DNA from 2 places in the Variovorax sp. GrIS 2.14 genome. Region 1 is predicted to be linked to the other one. Evidence: predicted binding sites of a transcription regulator. Region 1 holds the regulator's gene; the other holds the start of a gene.

Region 1 (6,882 bases):
CAAGGCCTGCCGGACGTCTTGCCGCACGTCCTGCGACGGCACCCAAAGTCAGCCGCTGATGGACATCCTTTTCCTGCTCATCCCGTTTTCGGTGGTGCTCGCACTGGTCATCCTCTTCGGCCTTTGGTGGGCCGTCGACAGTGGTCAATTCGACGACGTGGAGCGCGAAGGGCAGCGGATTCTTCGCGACGATTGATCTGCATCAACGTGCTTGCGGCTGCACTTGGGAACACTCGGTCAGTCCAATGAACGAGGCAGTCCGAATGCAAGCAACCCACACCCCGGAGGTGACCTACTCCGATACGGTCATCCGCCAGTTCGCCTTGATGTCAGTGGTCTGGGGCGTGGTCGGCATGCTGGTCGGCGTGATCATCGCGTCGCAGCTCGCATGGCCCGAGTTGAACCTGGGCGTGCCATGGCTCAGCTACGGCCGCCTGCGACCGCTGCACACCAACGCGGTGATCTTCGCCTTTGGCGGCTGCGCCTTGATGGCGACCAGCTTTCATGTGGTGCAGCGCACTTGTCAGGTTCGCCTCTTCGCACCGAAGCTCGCGTCGTTCGTCTTCTGGGGCTGGCAGGCGGTGATCGTCTCGGCCGCCATCAGCCTGCCGATGGGCTTCACGCGCGGCAAGGAATACGCGGAACTCGAATGGCCGATCACGATCGCCATCGCGGTCATCTGGGTCGCGTATGCCATCGTCTTCTTCGGCACCATCGGCCGCCGCAAGGTGCGCCACATCTACGTGGCCAACTGGTTCTACGGTGCCTTCATCATCGCGGTCGCGCTGCTGCACATCGTCAACGGCGCGTCGATGCCGGCGGGCTGGATGAAGAGCTATTCGGTCTACGCCGGCGTGCAGGATGCGATGGTGCAGTGGTGGTACGGCCACAACGCGGTCGGCTTTCTCCTGACCGCCGGATTCCTCGGGATGATGTATTACTACATCCCCAAGCAGGCCGAGCGCCCGGTGTACTCGTACCGCCTGTCGATCGTGCACTTCTGGGCGCTGATCTTCACCTACATGTGGGCCGGCCCGCACCACCTGCACTACACCGCCTTGCCCGACTGGACGCAGTCGCTCGGCATGGTCTTCTCGCTCATCCTGCTGGCGCCGAGCTGGGGCGGAATGATCAATGGCGTGATGACGCTGTCGGGTGCATGGCACAAGCTGCGCGACGACCCGATCCTGCGCTTCCTCATCGTGGCGCTGTCCTTCTACGGCATGGCGACTTTCGAAGGTCCGATGATGTCCGTCAAGAGCGTCAACGCGCTCAGCCACTACACCGATTGGGGCATCGCCCACGTGCACTCGGGTGCGCTCGGCTGGGTCGGCTTCATCTCGATGGGCTCGCTCTACTACCTGATCCCCCGGATGTACGGCCGCACGACGATGTACAGCGTCAACGCCATCGAGGTGCACTTCTGGACCGCCACCATCGGCGTGGTGCTCTACATCGCCGCCATGTGGATCGCCGGCGTGATGCAGGGCCTGATGTGGCGCGCCATCAACGCCGACGGCACGCTGACATACACCTTTGTCGAGAGCGTCAAGGCGACCTATCCCTTCTACGTGGTGCGCCTCATCGGCGGGCTGTTGTACCTGGGCGGCATGTTGGTGATGGCCTGGAACGTCTGGATGACGGTGGGATCGGGCCGCTCGGTTCGCGTTGCGATTCCGCCAATTGCCCTGGCGCATGCGTGAAGCACACAAAGAAAAATCATGTCTTCCAAACCCACCCTCCGGCCCGCCCTCAAAACCGGCTTCACCCATGAAAAGGTGGAGACCAACAACCTGCTGATGATCGTGCTGATCCTGGTCACCATCGCCATCGGCGGGTTGGTCGAGATCGTGCCGCTCTTCTTTCAGAAGTCGACGACGGAGCCGATCGTCGGGCTGAAGCCGTACACCGCGCTGCAACTGGCCGGCCGCGACATCTACCAGCGCGAGGGTTGCTACAACTGCCACTCGCAGATGATCCGACCCTTTCGCTCCGAGACGCTGCGCTACGGGCACTACTCTGTCGCAGGCGAGTTCGTCTACGACCATCCGTTTCAGTGGGGCAGCAAGCGCACCGGGCCCGACCTGCACCGCGTGGGCGGCAAGTACAGCGACGAGTGGCATCGCATTCATCTGAACAACCCGCGCGACCTGGTGCCGGAGTCGAACATGCCGGCCTATTCGTGGCTCGCAACCAACCAGGTCGATGCGGAGGCGATGCCTGCTCACATGCGCGCCTTGCGCCGTGTCGGCGTGCCCTACACCGACGCGGAAATCGCATCGGCCACCGCAGACACCCAGGGCAAGACGGAGCTCGAGGCAACCATCGCCTACCTCCAGTCACTGGGCCTCGCGCTCAAGTAAAGGAGCAGACCATGGACATCACCACCCTGCGCGTTTTTGCGACCGTCGCCTGCTTCGTGCTCTTCATCGGCATCGTCGTGTGGACCTATTCGAGCCGCAACAAACGCCGCTTCGAAGAGGCCGCACAGCTGCCTTTCGAGCAGGACTGAAAGACACGCCATGAACGATTTCATCAGTAGCTTCTGGGCCAACTATGTCGCCGTCGCGGCCGTCGTCAGCATCGTGGCTTGCGGTCTGCTGCTGTGGGTCACGGCACGCGGGCGCATCGCGCCGACCGACGACAACACCACCGGCCACGTCTGGGACGAAGACCTGCGCGAGGCCAACAATCCGTTGCCGATGTGGTGGGTCGGGCTGTTCGTCATCACGATCATCTTTGCCTTCGTCTATCTGGCCTTTTTTCCGGGGCTGGGCAGCTTCAACGGCAAGCTCGGATGGAGTGCCGTTGGCCAGTACGAGGCCGAGGTTGCCCAGGCCGACAAGGATCTCGTTCCCGTTTATGCGGCATTCCAGACGATGCCGGTCGAGCGGATTGCCGGCGATCCCAAGGCGATGGCCATCGGCGAGCGGCTCTTCATGAACAACTGCTCGCAGTGCCACGGGTCCGATGCACGCGGCAGCAAGGGCTTCCCGAATCTGACGGACGTCGACTGGCTGCATGGCGGCACGCCGGACAAGATCATCGAAACCGTCACCAAAGGCCGCATCGGCGAGATGCCGCCCATGGCGGCCGCGGTCGGCACGCCGGACGACGTCAAGAACGTCGCGCAGTACGTGCTCAGCCTGTCGGGCCGCTCGACCGACTCGGTGCGCGCCGGGCTGGGCAAGTCGAAGTTCACCGCCTGTGCGGCCTGTCACGGCATCGGTGGCGTCGGCAACCAGGGCATCGGAGCACCGCGCCTGAACGACGAGATATGGCTGCACGGCTTCGGCGAGAACGCCATCGTCGCGATGATCAACGGCGGCAAACACAACGTCATGCCCGGCCAGGAAGGTCGCCTGACCGAGGCGCAGATCAAGGTGGTGGCCTCGTACGTGTGGGGGCTGTCGAACAAGGCCGTTGCATTGCCTGTCGTACTGCCATGACCGTACCTGCCCCAGCCCGCAAGATCATTCCGATCGTGCCCGTGGCGGAGGAGGCCGGCGGGCTCTATGAAGCGACCAAGAAGATCTATCCGCGCAGCGTGCGCGGCAAGTTCGCGCGCTGGCGCTGGGCGATGGTGTTCGTCACCCAGCTGTTTTTCTACGCCACGCCCTGGTTGCAGTGGGGCGACCGCCAGACCCTGCTGTTCGATCTGGTCGCGCGGCGCTTCTACGTCTTCGGGCTGGTGTTGTATCCGCAAGACCTGATCTACCTGTCGGGGCTGCTGGTGCTGTCGGCGCTGTCGTTGTTTTTGTTCACCGCGGTGGCCGGGCGGCTCTGGTGCGGGTACGCGTGCCCGCAGACGGTCTACACCGAGATGTTCATGTGGATCGAGCAACGGATCGAGGGCAGCCGCATCGCCCGCATGCGGCTCGACGGCGAATCGTTCTCGGCCGAGAAGCTGGTCAAGAAGTGGTTCAAGCATTTCATCTGGCTCGGCATCGCGATGTGGACGGGCTTTACCTTCGTCGGCTACTTCACGCCCATCCGCGAGCTGGGCATGGAGTTCCTGCAGACGCGCATGGGTTCGTGGGAAGTCTTCTGGGTCTTCTTCTACGGTCTGGCCACCTACGGTAACGCCGGCTTCATGCGCGAGCAGGTCTGCAAGTACATGTGCCCGTATGCACGCTTTCAGAGCGCGATGTTCGACAAGGACACGCTGATCGTCAGCTACGACTTGCCGCGTGGTGAACCGCGTGGCGTGCACGCCAGGGCACAGGACGCACGCACCCAGGGCCTGGGCGACTGCATCGATTGCGGCCTGTGCGTGCAGGTGTGCCCGACCGGTATCGACATCCGCGAGGGTCTGCAGTACGAGTGCATCGGCTGCGGCCTGTGCGTCGACGCCTGCAACACGGTGATGGACCGCATGGCGCAGCCGCACGGGTTGATCCGCTACGCCACGCAAAACGGGCTGGCCGGTGGCTGGAGCGCGGTGCAGGTGCTGCGGCGTGTTTTTCGCCCGCGCGTGCTGATCTATGGCGCCGTGCTGTTGGCCTTGTGCGTTGGCTTGCTCGCGAGCCTGGTGGTGCGCGTGCCGCTCAAGGTCGACGTGGTGCGCGACCGTACCTCGCTTGCACGTATCGCCGATGGCGGCAAGCTCGAGAACGTCTATCGGCTGCAGATCATGAACGCGACCGAGCGCTCGCAGCGTTACCGCATCGATGCCAGCGGACTGAAGGGTCTTGCCGTGGCGACGCCCAGCCAGGCGGTCGATGTCGGGCCGGCCGAGTCGCGCTGGGTGGCGGTGCGGCTGCAAGTGCCTGCAGAAGATGCACCACCCGGATCGCACACCGTTTTCTTCAACGTGCGGTCCGCCGACGGTGCCTCGCAGGTCTCTGAAAAGGCCGTGTTCCTCATTCCCCGATAACCGACTGGAGACTTGAAAATGAGCGCGCTTCCCCCTGCTTCCAAAGGTTCCGGACCGTGGTGGAAATTCCCGCTGGTCTGGCTCGTGCTGGGCCTGCCCGCCGTGGTGGTGGTCGGCAGCCTGACGTCGGCCTGGATCGCGATCAGCACGGCAGACCCGGTGGTCGAAGAAAACTACTACCAGAAGGGCCTGGAGATCAATCGGACGCTGGCGGGCAAGTCGGCTGGGCCGGTGGCCGACAAGGCGCTGGTGCCGGCCGAAAAGGGCCGCAACCACACCACGACGCCGGTGCAGGATATGCCGTCGCCGCCGCCGCGCTAGCGCCTCACACCGTCGGGTTGATCATCCTGCGCAAAGCATCGGCGTCGAGGATCCGAACATGCCGCATGTCGACTTCGACGATGCGGTCGTCCACGAACTTGGACAAGGTGCGGCTCACCGTCTCCAGCTTGAGCCCGAGGTAACTGCCGATTTCTTCGCGCGTCATGCGCAGCATCAGCTCGGACTTCGAGAAGCCGCGCGCATGCAGGCGTTCCACGAGGTTGAGCAGAAAAGCGGCCAACCGCTCGTCGGCACGCATGCTGCCCAGCAGCAGCATCACGCCGTGCTCGCGCACGATCTCGCGGCTCATGATCTGGTGCACATGGCGCTGCAGTGAAGTGACCTCGCGCGACAGCTCCTCGATGCGGTCGAACGGCATCACGCAGACCTCGGCGTCTTCGAGTGCCACCGCGTCGCAGGTGTGATGGTCGTTCACGATGCCATCGAGTCCGATGATCTCGCCGGCCATCTGGAAGCCCGTGACCTGATCGCGACCGTCTTCCGATGCCACCCGTGTCTTGAACACGCCAGTCCGAATCGCATAGAGCGAGGTGAACCGCTCGCCATTGCGAAAGAGGGTTTCGCGGCGCTTCACCTTGCGACGCGTCGCCACCAGGTCGTCGATGCGCGCAAGCTCTTCCGGGTTGAGGCCGACCGGCATGCACAGTTCGCGCAGGTTGCAGTTGGAGCATGCGACTTTGATGGTTTGAGGTGTCATGGCGGCTGTCTCTTTGCGGCTGTCTCTTTGCGGCAGGTGGTGCGGTGAAATGTGCAGCGTGGCAAAGCAAGCGAAAGCGCCGCGCTGCTGCGCTCGATTCTCCGTTCGGCTTTTGTGTCCGCGTTGATGCAGATCAAGTGGCGTTCGAATGATCGAACGCAAAGTCGCAGCACCATGAACCGCTGTCGCCGACCATCGCTGCTCACGCTCTTTCGGCAGCGCTATTGATCATGCAAACCGCACTGGCCGCATCCGCGCTGTTGATGGGACTGGCGGGTGGTCCGCATTGCGTGGCCATGTGCGGTGCGGCGTGCGCGGGTGTCGTGCGTGGGGTGGGAGTTCGACCCGGCCATGGCGTCATCGCGATCACGCCCGCTGCTTTGCCGATGGCGCCGTTGCTGCTCCAAGCTGGCCGGATGGCGGGCTATGCGGCAGCAGGCGCACTGGCCGCTGCCACCGTGCAAAGCCTGACATGGGCCAGCGTGAATGTCTCCGCGCTTCGCGGCCTTTGGATGCTGTTCCACGTGGTCGTGATGGCCTGGGGCGCGGTGCTGGCCGTGACCGGGCGTCAGCCGCTGTGGTCGCAACGGGTCGGCCGTCTCCTCGCAGAGCGATTGCGCGCCTTGACGGGCTCTGCCGCCAGCGTGTTCGCGACCGGTCTTGCATGGGTCGCCATGCCGTGCGGCCTGCTGTATTCCGCGCTCATGCTGGCGAGCCTGGCCAACGGTCCGCTGCAGGGCGCTTTCATCATGGTGCTGTTCGCGGCCGGCAGCGGTGCGTCGTTGCTCGTCGCGCCCTGGCTGTGGCACCGCTTTGCCATCGGCTTGGGCGCATGGCGCCAGCAATGGGGAACCCGGCTCGCCGGCGTCGCTTTGCTGGTCATCTCCGTGCAGGCGGTCTGGATCGATCTTGCCCACCAGATCGATGTGTGGTGCCGCTGAAATACGTGGTGTCTCTTTCGTACCTC
Region 2 (6,882 bases), on a different contig from region 1:
GTCGTAGGCTTTGATGCCTTCGCGGATGCGGACCTCGGCGCGCTTCACGAGTTCGTCGATGCCCGGGATCACCGTGTCGAGCGAGCGGGTGCCGATGAGTCCCATCACTGCCGGGATGTGCAGCGCGTAGTGCGTCTCGCGGGCGGCTTGGTCGGGGAAGCCGAAGACAGTGAAGGCAGCCGGCGCAGGCTTGGTTTCCCACATGCCTTCGATGGCGGCCAGCTTCATCTTCTGGTGCTCGCTCGACAGGTAGCCGCTCTCATCACCCAGCACGACGACCGACAGCGCCGCCGCCAGACCGAAGGACGCAGCCACCGTCATCGAGCGCTTGGCCAGTTCGATGTGGCGCCCTTTGAGCAGGTACCACGCCGAGACGCCGAGCACGAAGACCGACGCGCAGATGTAGCCGGCCGACACCGTGTGCACGAACTTGGCTTGCGCCACCGGGTTGGTCAGCACCGCGAAGAAGTCGACCACTTCCATCCGCATCGTCTGCGGATTGAAGGCTGCGCCGACCGGGTTCTGCATCCAGCCGTTGGCGATCAAAATCCACAACGCCGAGAAGTTGGAGCCGATGGCGACGGCCCAGGTTGTCGTCAGATGGCCGACTTTGGAGAGCTTGTCCCAGCCAAAGAAGAACAGACCGACGAAGGTCGCTTCGAGGAAGAAAGCCATCAGCCCTTCGATGGCCAATGGCGCGCCGAAGATGTCGCCGACATAGTGGCTGTAGTAGCTCCAGTTCATGCCGAACTGAAACTCCATCACCACTCCGGTGGCAACGCCCATCGCGAAGTTGATGCCGAACAGCACGCCCCAGAACTTGGTCATGTCGCGCCAGATCACGCGGCCCGTCATCACGTAGACGGTCTCCATGATGGCCAGGATGATCGACAGCCCGAGCGTGAGGGGCACGAACAGGAAGTGATAAAGCGCCGTGGCGGCGAACTGCAATCGGGACAGTGCAACGATGTCGAAGTCCATGGGGTTTCCTTTTCTCTTTCTTCTTCAATCTGGGCGCAGCGCACGCAGCGCAGCTTCGAAACCGGGGGTGCCGCGACGCAGGTCGGCGACGATGTGGCCGGCTTCCATGCGGACCAGTCGATCGGCCAGCAAGGCCTCGCGGCGCAGGTGCGTGGCGATGAGTACGGTGCGCAGTCCGGCGTGTTGCGCAAGGCGCAGCAGCACGTCTCGTGCGATGTCTGTATCGAGCGCTTCGGTCGGCTCGTCGAGCAGCCAGAAGTCCGTGGGGCGAAGCAACAGCCGCGCGAGCGCGAGCCGGCGCGACTGGCCACCCGACAGGCCGAGACCGCCTTCGCCGAGTCGCGTGTCCAGGCCTGCAGCGGCGGTGCGAATGTCGTGTGCGAGGCCTGCCGCTTCGAGCGCGCGCCAGAGGCGAGCGTCGTCGGCTGAAGAATCAGCGAGGCGCAGGTTGTCGCGCAGGCTGTCCTGGAACAGTTCAGTGCGTTGCGTGAGCAGGCAGGCAGGCAGCGTCGCAACGGTGCCGGAGCGTGGCGTCAACTCGCCGGCCGCGATGGCGAGCAGCGTGGACTTGCCGGCGCCGCTGGGGCCGATCAACGCAACGCGCTCGCCGACGTCGATGCGCAGCGACACGCCGTGCAAGACGGCCGAGCCGGCCCTGGAATGCGCAGCGGTGATTTCGTGGAGGCGCAATGCGATGCCGCTCGTCAGCGAGGCGGCGGCGGCGGCGGCGGACAACTCGGCACCGATAGGCGCGATCGAGTCCGAAGAGAACCGCGCTGGCTGCACATCGTCCAGTGCAATGCGCGGTGCAAGCCGCCGCACGGCCAGCCAGGTGCGACCGGCATCCAGCGCACCGCGCCGCATCGCAGAAAAAGGCTCGACCGCAGTGAGCGCGACCAGCAGCGCGAGTGCTGCCGCAGGTGCACCGATGCGGCCTTCGCCGACCAATGCGCCGACCGCCAGCAAGACCGTGACCAGGCTGATCGTGCCGGCCATGCCGTAGGCCGCGCCGGCATTGGCTTCGAGCCTGTTCAACGCAAGGTCGGCGGCGGCCAGGCGTCGGTCAGCGTCGGCGAGCACTGCCTTCTGCGTGTCGATGCGGCCGGCCATGATGAGGTCGCTCTGCCCGGCGACAAGATCGACGGCGCGTGCACGCAGCACTTCGATCGCATGCGCACGTTGCACCGATGGGCGGCGTGCAAGACGCGCCACGACGAAGGCGATGCCCCAACCACTTGCGACGAGCCATACCGCCAGCGCGATGCCCAGGCCAATGTGCATGAAGCCGAGGACGACGCCGGCCAGCACCGCAGCGCCCAATGCCGCGATCGCGGGCACGACGAGCCGCAAATACAAAGACTCGAGCGCGTCGATGTCCGAGGTCAGCCTGAACAGCACACGCGATGGGCGCATCAGCAACTCGCGCGCGGCACCGGCACGCGCCCAGCCGCGGAACAGCTGCACGCGCAACGCCGCCAGCACGGCGAAGGTCGCGTCGTGCGTGACCAGTCGCTCGCCGTAGCGCGAGGCCGTGCGGCCGACCGCCAGCAAGCGGATGCCGGCCGAAGGCATGAAGACGTCGAACATGAACGCGGTCGCGACGTTGGCACCGGCCAGCGCCGTCGCGGTGATGAACCAGCCGGAAAGGCCGAGCAGCGCCATGCCGGTAAGCACGGTGATTGCAGCAAGCAGAGCGCCGACCAGCAATGCGCGGGGTTGGGTGGCAAGAAAGGGGCGCAGGATCAGACTGACGCGATCCGTGCGGGCGGTGCTCATGCGGCTTCCCTCACGACTTCGCGCACTTCAAAAGTGTCGGCTGCACCCAGGCTGACCACCCGATCCAGCCGCGCGGCCAGCACCGGGTCATGCGTCGCAACGATCAGAGTCTTGCCGCGCGCCAGCGCCATCAGCGCATCGGTCACGCGCAGCGCGGTTTCGGTGTCGAGGTGGGCTGTCGGCTCATCGACGAGCAGCAGATCGACGCCCGCGTTCACCACGACACGCGCCAGCGCCAGCCGCACCGCCTCACCACCCGAAAGTCCACCGCCGCCCTCGCCCAGCGCAACACCCAATCGGGCTTGCGCCACATCGGCGAGGTCCGCGAAGTCGAGCGCGGTTTCGATGCACGCTGCATCCACGCCGATGCGACCGAGGCCCACATTGCTTTGCACGGAGCCCGCGAACACATGCGGCCGCTGGCCCATCCAGCCGATACGCTGGCGCAGCGCGCCGACGCTGCGGTCTGTCAGCACAGTGCCGCCGATGACGATATCGCCGCTGTCGGCCGGCAGCAGGCCAGCCAGCAACGACAACAGCGCCGTCTTGCCGGCACCGCTCTCGCCCATCAAGGCGACGTGTTCGCCCGGCGCGACCCGCAGATTGATGCCGGAGAAAAGTGTCGCCTCGCCGGCGTGCGTGAAGCGCAAATCGCGTACGACGACAGACGGCGCGGAATGCGGTGACGATGCCTTGCCGTTGACGCTCGTGGTGCTGGAAGCTGCATTGGCCGCGGTCACTGCATGGATCGCCCGGACCGGCGCAGGATCGGCTGTGAGAGCGCTCATGGATACGACGGCGCCGGGCAACCGCACGGTGTCGTTACCCAACGCCGTGAGCGCCTGCAACGCCGCCTCGCCGGCAGCACGGTCGTGCCAAACGGCCGAAAGCTCACGCAGCGGCTCGAAAAACGCTGGCGCCAGCAGCAGCACGAAGAGGCCTTGCCCCAAGCCGAGTGGCCTGCCCCATGTGCCGAAATGGAGTGTGCCCAGCAAGTGGAACCCAACGTAGGCCGCGACCATCGCGACGCCGAGCGCCGAGAAGAGTTCGAGCACCGCCGACGACAGGAACGCGATGCGCAGCACGGACATCGTGCGGCGGCGCAGCGATTGCGCGGCGTCGCCGAGCCGCTCGGCCGTGAGGTCGACAGCGCCGAGCGCACGCAGCGTGGCAAGGCCGCGCAGCCGGTCGAGCAGGAAGGCGTTCATGCTGCCCATATCGACCATCTGCGCCTCGCTGGCGGCGCGGGCGCGCCAGCCGACGAGTGCCATGAACACGGGGATCAATGGCGCCGCAACGAGCAACACCAGCGCGGCGACCCAAGAGAGGCTCGCGACCACGAGAAGAATCACCAACGGCACGAGCGTGACGCGCAGACGCACCGGCTGATAGCGCACGAGATACGGCATGAGCGCTTCGGCCTGCTCGGCGATCACGCTGGCGGCGGCACCGGAGGCGGGCCGATGGCGGTCGAGCGGTGAGCCGCTCGCTAACGCCGCCGCGGCCCGTGCACGCAAAGTCGACAGATGGGCGCGCGCTTTGCCGAAGAGCTCGCGCGTGCCCCACGCGTCCAGCAGCGCGCGCAGCAGGCCGAGCGCGAAAATGCCGAGCGCCGGCCAAAGCACAGGAGACAACGGCTGGGCCCATGACCCGGAATGCGCTGCGATCGCGATACCTGCGACATCGGTATCGCCTCGATGGCCGATCGTTTGCGACAGCCGCTGAACCGCCCCGGCCAGCAACGCCGCCTGAGGCAACCAGAGCAACGCCGCCGCCGCCTGCAACACACCGCCCACGCCGGTCGCCGCGAAGAATCGCAGCGATGGCGCCGGGGCGGCGGGAGTCGGCGCAGCCGAGGCAGATCCCATCTTCTTCATGTTCTTTTTAGTTTCAGCAATCGCTGAAGGTTGCACAACATGGCCGGCGCTCGTCGATGCCGCCAGTCCGTGCCGTGAGGTTGCCCGCTGCGCCTGCGAGACGCAACCGTGCCTAGAAGGCCGAATTGATCTGTGTCAAGAAAAGGACCGGAGATCGGCCAGCGCTGCGTGTGGACACCGACGGTGCCGGCGGCGCGCCCGGCTCAGAGCGAAACGAGGAAGCCGCAGACCAGCAGCCCGGCGAACAGCGCGAGCACGGCGCGCCAGCTCGCGGGGCGCAACTCGATGCGGCGATAGAGAACCCACGCTGCCGCCAGCGAGAGTGCGATGGCCGCGACCATGCCCGCCGCGTCGATCCAGGGGGCGGCTGGCGCCCAATGGCTGACCACCGCGCTGACCAGCAGGATCACCGGAAAGTGAATCAGGAACAGGGAGTACGACATGCGTCCGAGTTGTGCGAGCGGCCGTGCCCACGCCGGACATGCAGACGACTTCAGCCAATGCAAACGCTGCGCTCCCGCTATCGCGACCGCCGTCGCGAGCGCAATGGCGATGCGGCTGCGCCACTCGAACGCCAATGCCGATACGCCGAGCAACACCAACAGGAGAAAGCCGGCACGCCATGCTGCCGGACTGCCGTGTTTGTCGGACCGGTCGGCGCAACCGATCCAGAACGTCAACATCCCCAAACCATAAGCGCCGAAAAAGTAAAGCGCCGTCGCGTCGAGTTCAGCGTGCAGATTGAAATAAACGAGGGAACTGGTGGCGAGGCCGAACACGATCACCACGGCGACCCAATGCGCACGCAACGAACGCGCGACGCTGTCGGATATGTTGCTCATGTCGCCAATGTCCTGCGCGTCTCCGATGCCGCGACGCCAGTGCCGCTCGACCCATGCCGCCAAGCCAACCGCGGCCAGCGACAGCGCGAACAACTGGAAGTCGATCGCCACGTACCACACACCGGCCGACAAAGCGTCGTAGCCCAGCAGGTCCTGCAACAGCAATCCATGCGCCAGCAGCTGCATCAAGTTAGGTGCACCCGGAACCGCGTCGTCGTGTAGCAAGGGCCTTGCGATCGCGGCCACGACCACGCTGACGATGAGCGCTGCGAGGTACGGAATGATCAGCCGCAGGTACCGCCGCGCAATACGTTCCAGCGGCCTGCCGGCGTTCAGCTGCCCTGCCGGGGCCATGCTGCCAGCAGTCAGAAAACCGGCAATGACCAGGAACACCTGTACGGCCAGGCGCCCATCGGTAGACAACCAGTGGATGAGCGCAGGCGCCAACGGAAACGCGACTTCGGACATCGGCCCGTAGCGCGCCAGGTGATGGCCGACAATGACCAGGCACGCCAGTCCCTTGACAGCGTCGAGCAGCGGAATGCGCGCCGCGCGGTCCTCCACCGTCGACACGTCCACCAGGTCCGGCATGTCAGAGCGACAGGCGGGCCCTTGCCTCGGCATATTCGCGCTTGAGCTTTTCGACGAACATGGCGGCCGTGCCGACCTCCGTCACGGCACCGATGCCCTGACCCGAACCCCAGATGTCTTTCCACGCTTTGGCTTTACTGCCATCGCCGGACGCGAAGTTCATCGTCGTGACATCGCCTTCGGGCAGGTTGGCCGGGTCCATGCCGGCGGCCACGATGCTCGGCGCCAGGTAGTTGCCATGCACGCCGGTGAAGAGGTTCGAATAGACGATGTCGTCGGAGCTGCCGTCGACGATCGCCTGCTTGTATTCGTCGCTGGCACGCGCTTCTTCGGTCGCGATGAAGGCGGTGCCGATGTAGGCGAAATCGGCGCCCATGGCTTGCGCCGCGAGCACCGCGCCGCCGGTGGCAATGGAACCCGACAACGCGATAGGGCCGTCGAACCACTGGCGGATTTCCTGGATGAGCGCGAACGGGCTCTTGACGCCCGCATGGCCACCGGCACCTGCGGCCACCGCGATGATGCCGTCTGCGCCCTTCTCGATCGCCTTCTTCGCGAACTTGTTGTTGATGATGTCGTGCAGCACGACACCGCCGTAGCTGTGGATGGCTTCGTTGACATCGGTGCGCGCGCCGAGCGAGGTGATGACGATCGGCACCTTGTACTTCACGACCATTTCCATGTCGTGATCGAGCCGGTCGTTGCTCTTGTGGACGATCTGGTTGATGGCGAAAGGTGCGGCCGGCTTGTCCGGATTGGCCTTGTTGTAGGCCGCGAGTTTCTCGGTGATTTCGATCAACCACTCTTCGAGTTGC

What was found. The regulator FNR, encoded in region 1, switches genes on or off when oxygen is low (the NO sensors DNR and NnrR bind a similar motif). The targets are predictions, from matches to a motif close to TTGATNNNNATCAA.
Region 2: cydD (thiol reductant ABC exporter subunit CydD) is a predicted target of FNR. The motif match lies at 4,760-4,773, and genes of this name have one in related genera.

Annotation. Positions count from the first base shown of each region.
Region 1 is NZ_JBJXIA010000006.1:224,239-231,120, reverse strand. Features, by position in the region: gene RCH10_RS12705 (heavy metal translocating P-type ATPase) at 1-59, shown strand, start outside; gene ccoS (cbb3-type cytochrome oxidase assembly protein CcoS) at 59-196, shown strand; gene ccoN (cytochrome-c oxidase, cbb3-type subunit I) at 264-1,703, shown strand; gene ccoO (cytochrome-c oxidase, cbb3-type subunit II) at 1,722-2,363, shown strand; gene RCH10_RS12685 (cbb3-type cytochrome c oxidase subunit 3) at 2,375-2,512, shown strand; gene ccoP (cytochrome-c oxidase, cbb3-type subunit III) at 2,523-3,449, shown strand; gene ccoG (cytochrome c oxidase accessory protein CcoG) at 3,446-4,876, shown strand; gene RCH10_RS12670 (FixH family protein) at 4,895-5,197, shown strand; gene fnr (fumarate/nitrate reduction transcriptional regulator Fnr) at 5,202-5,915, opposite strand; gene RCH10_RS12660 (sulfite exporter TauE/SafE family protein) at 6,146-6,856, shown strand.
Region 2 is NZ_JBJXIA010000014.1:135,074-141,955, reverse strand. Features, by position in the region: gene RCH10_RS20735 (cytochrome ubiquinol oxidase subunit I) at 1-981, opposite strand, end outside; gene RCH10_RS20730 (amino acid ABC transporter ATP-binding/permease protein) at 1,006-2,757, opposite strand; gene cydD (thiol reductant ABC exporter subunit CydD) at 2,754-4,634, opposite strand; gene RCH10_RS20720 (acyltransferase family protein) at 4,838-6,067, opposite strand; gene RCH10_RS20715 (NAD(P)H-dependent flavin oxidoreductase) at 6,069-6,882, opposite strand, start outside.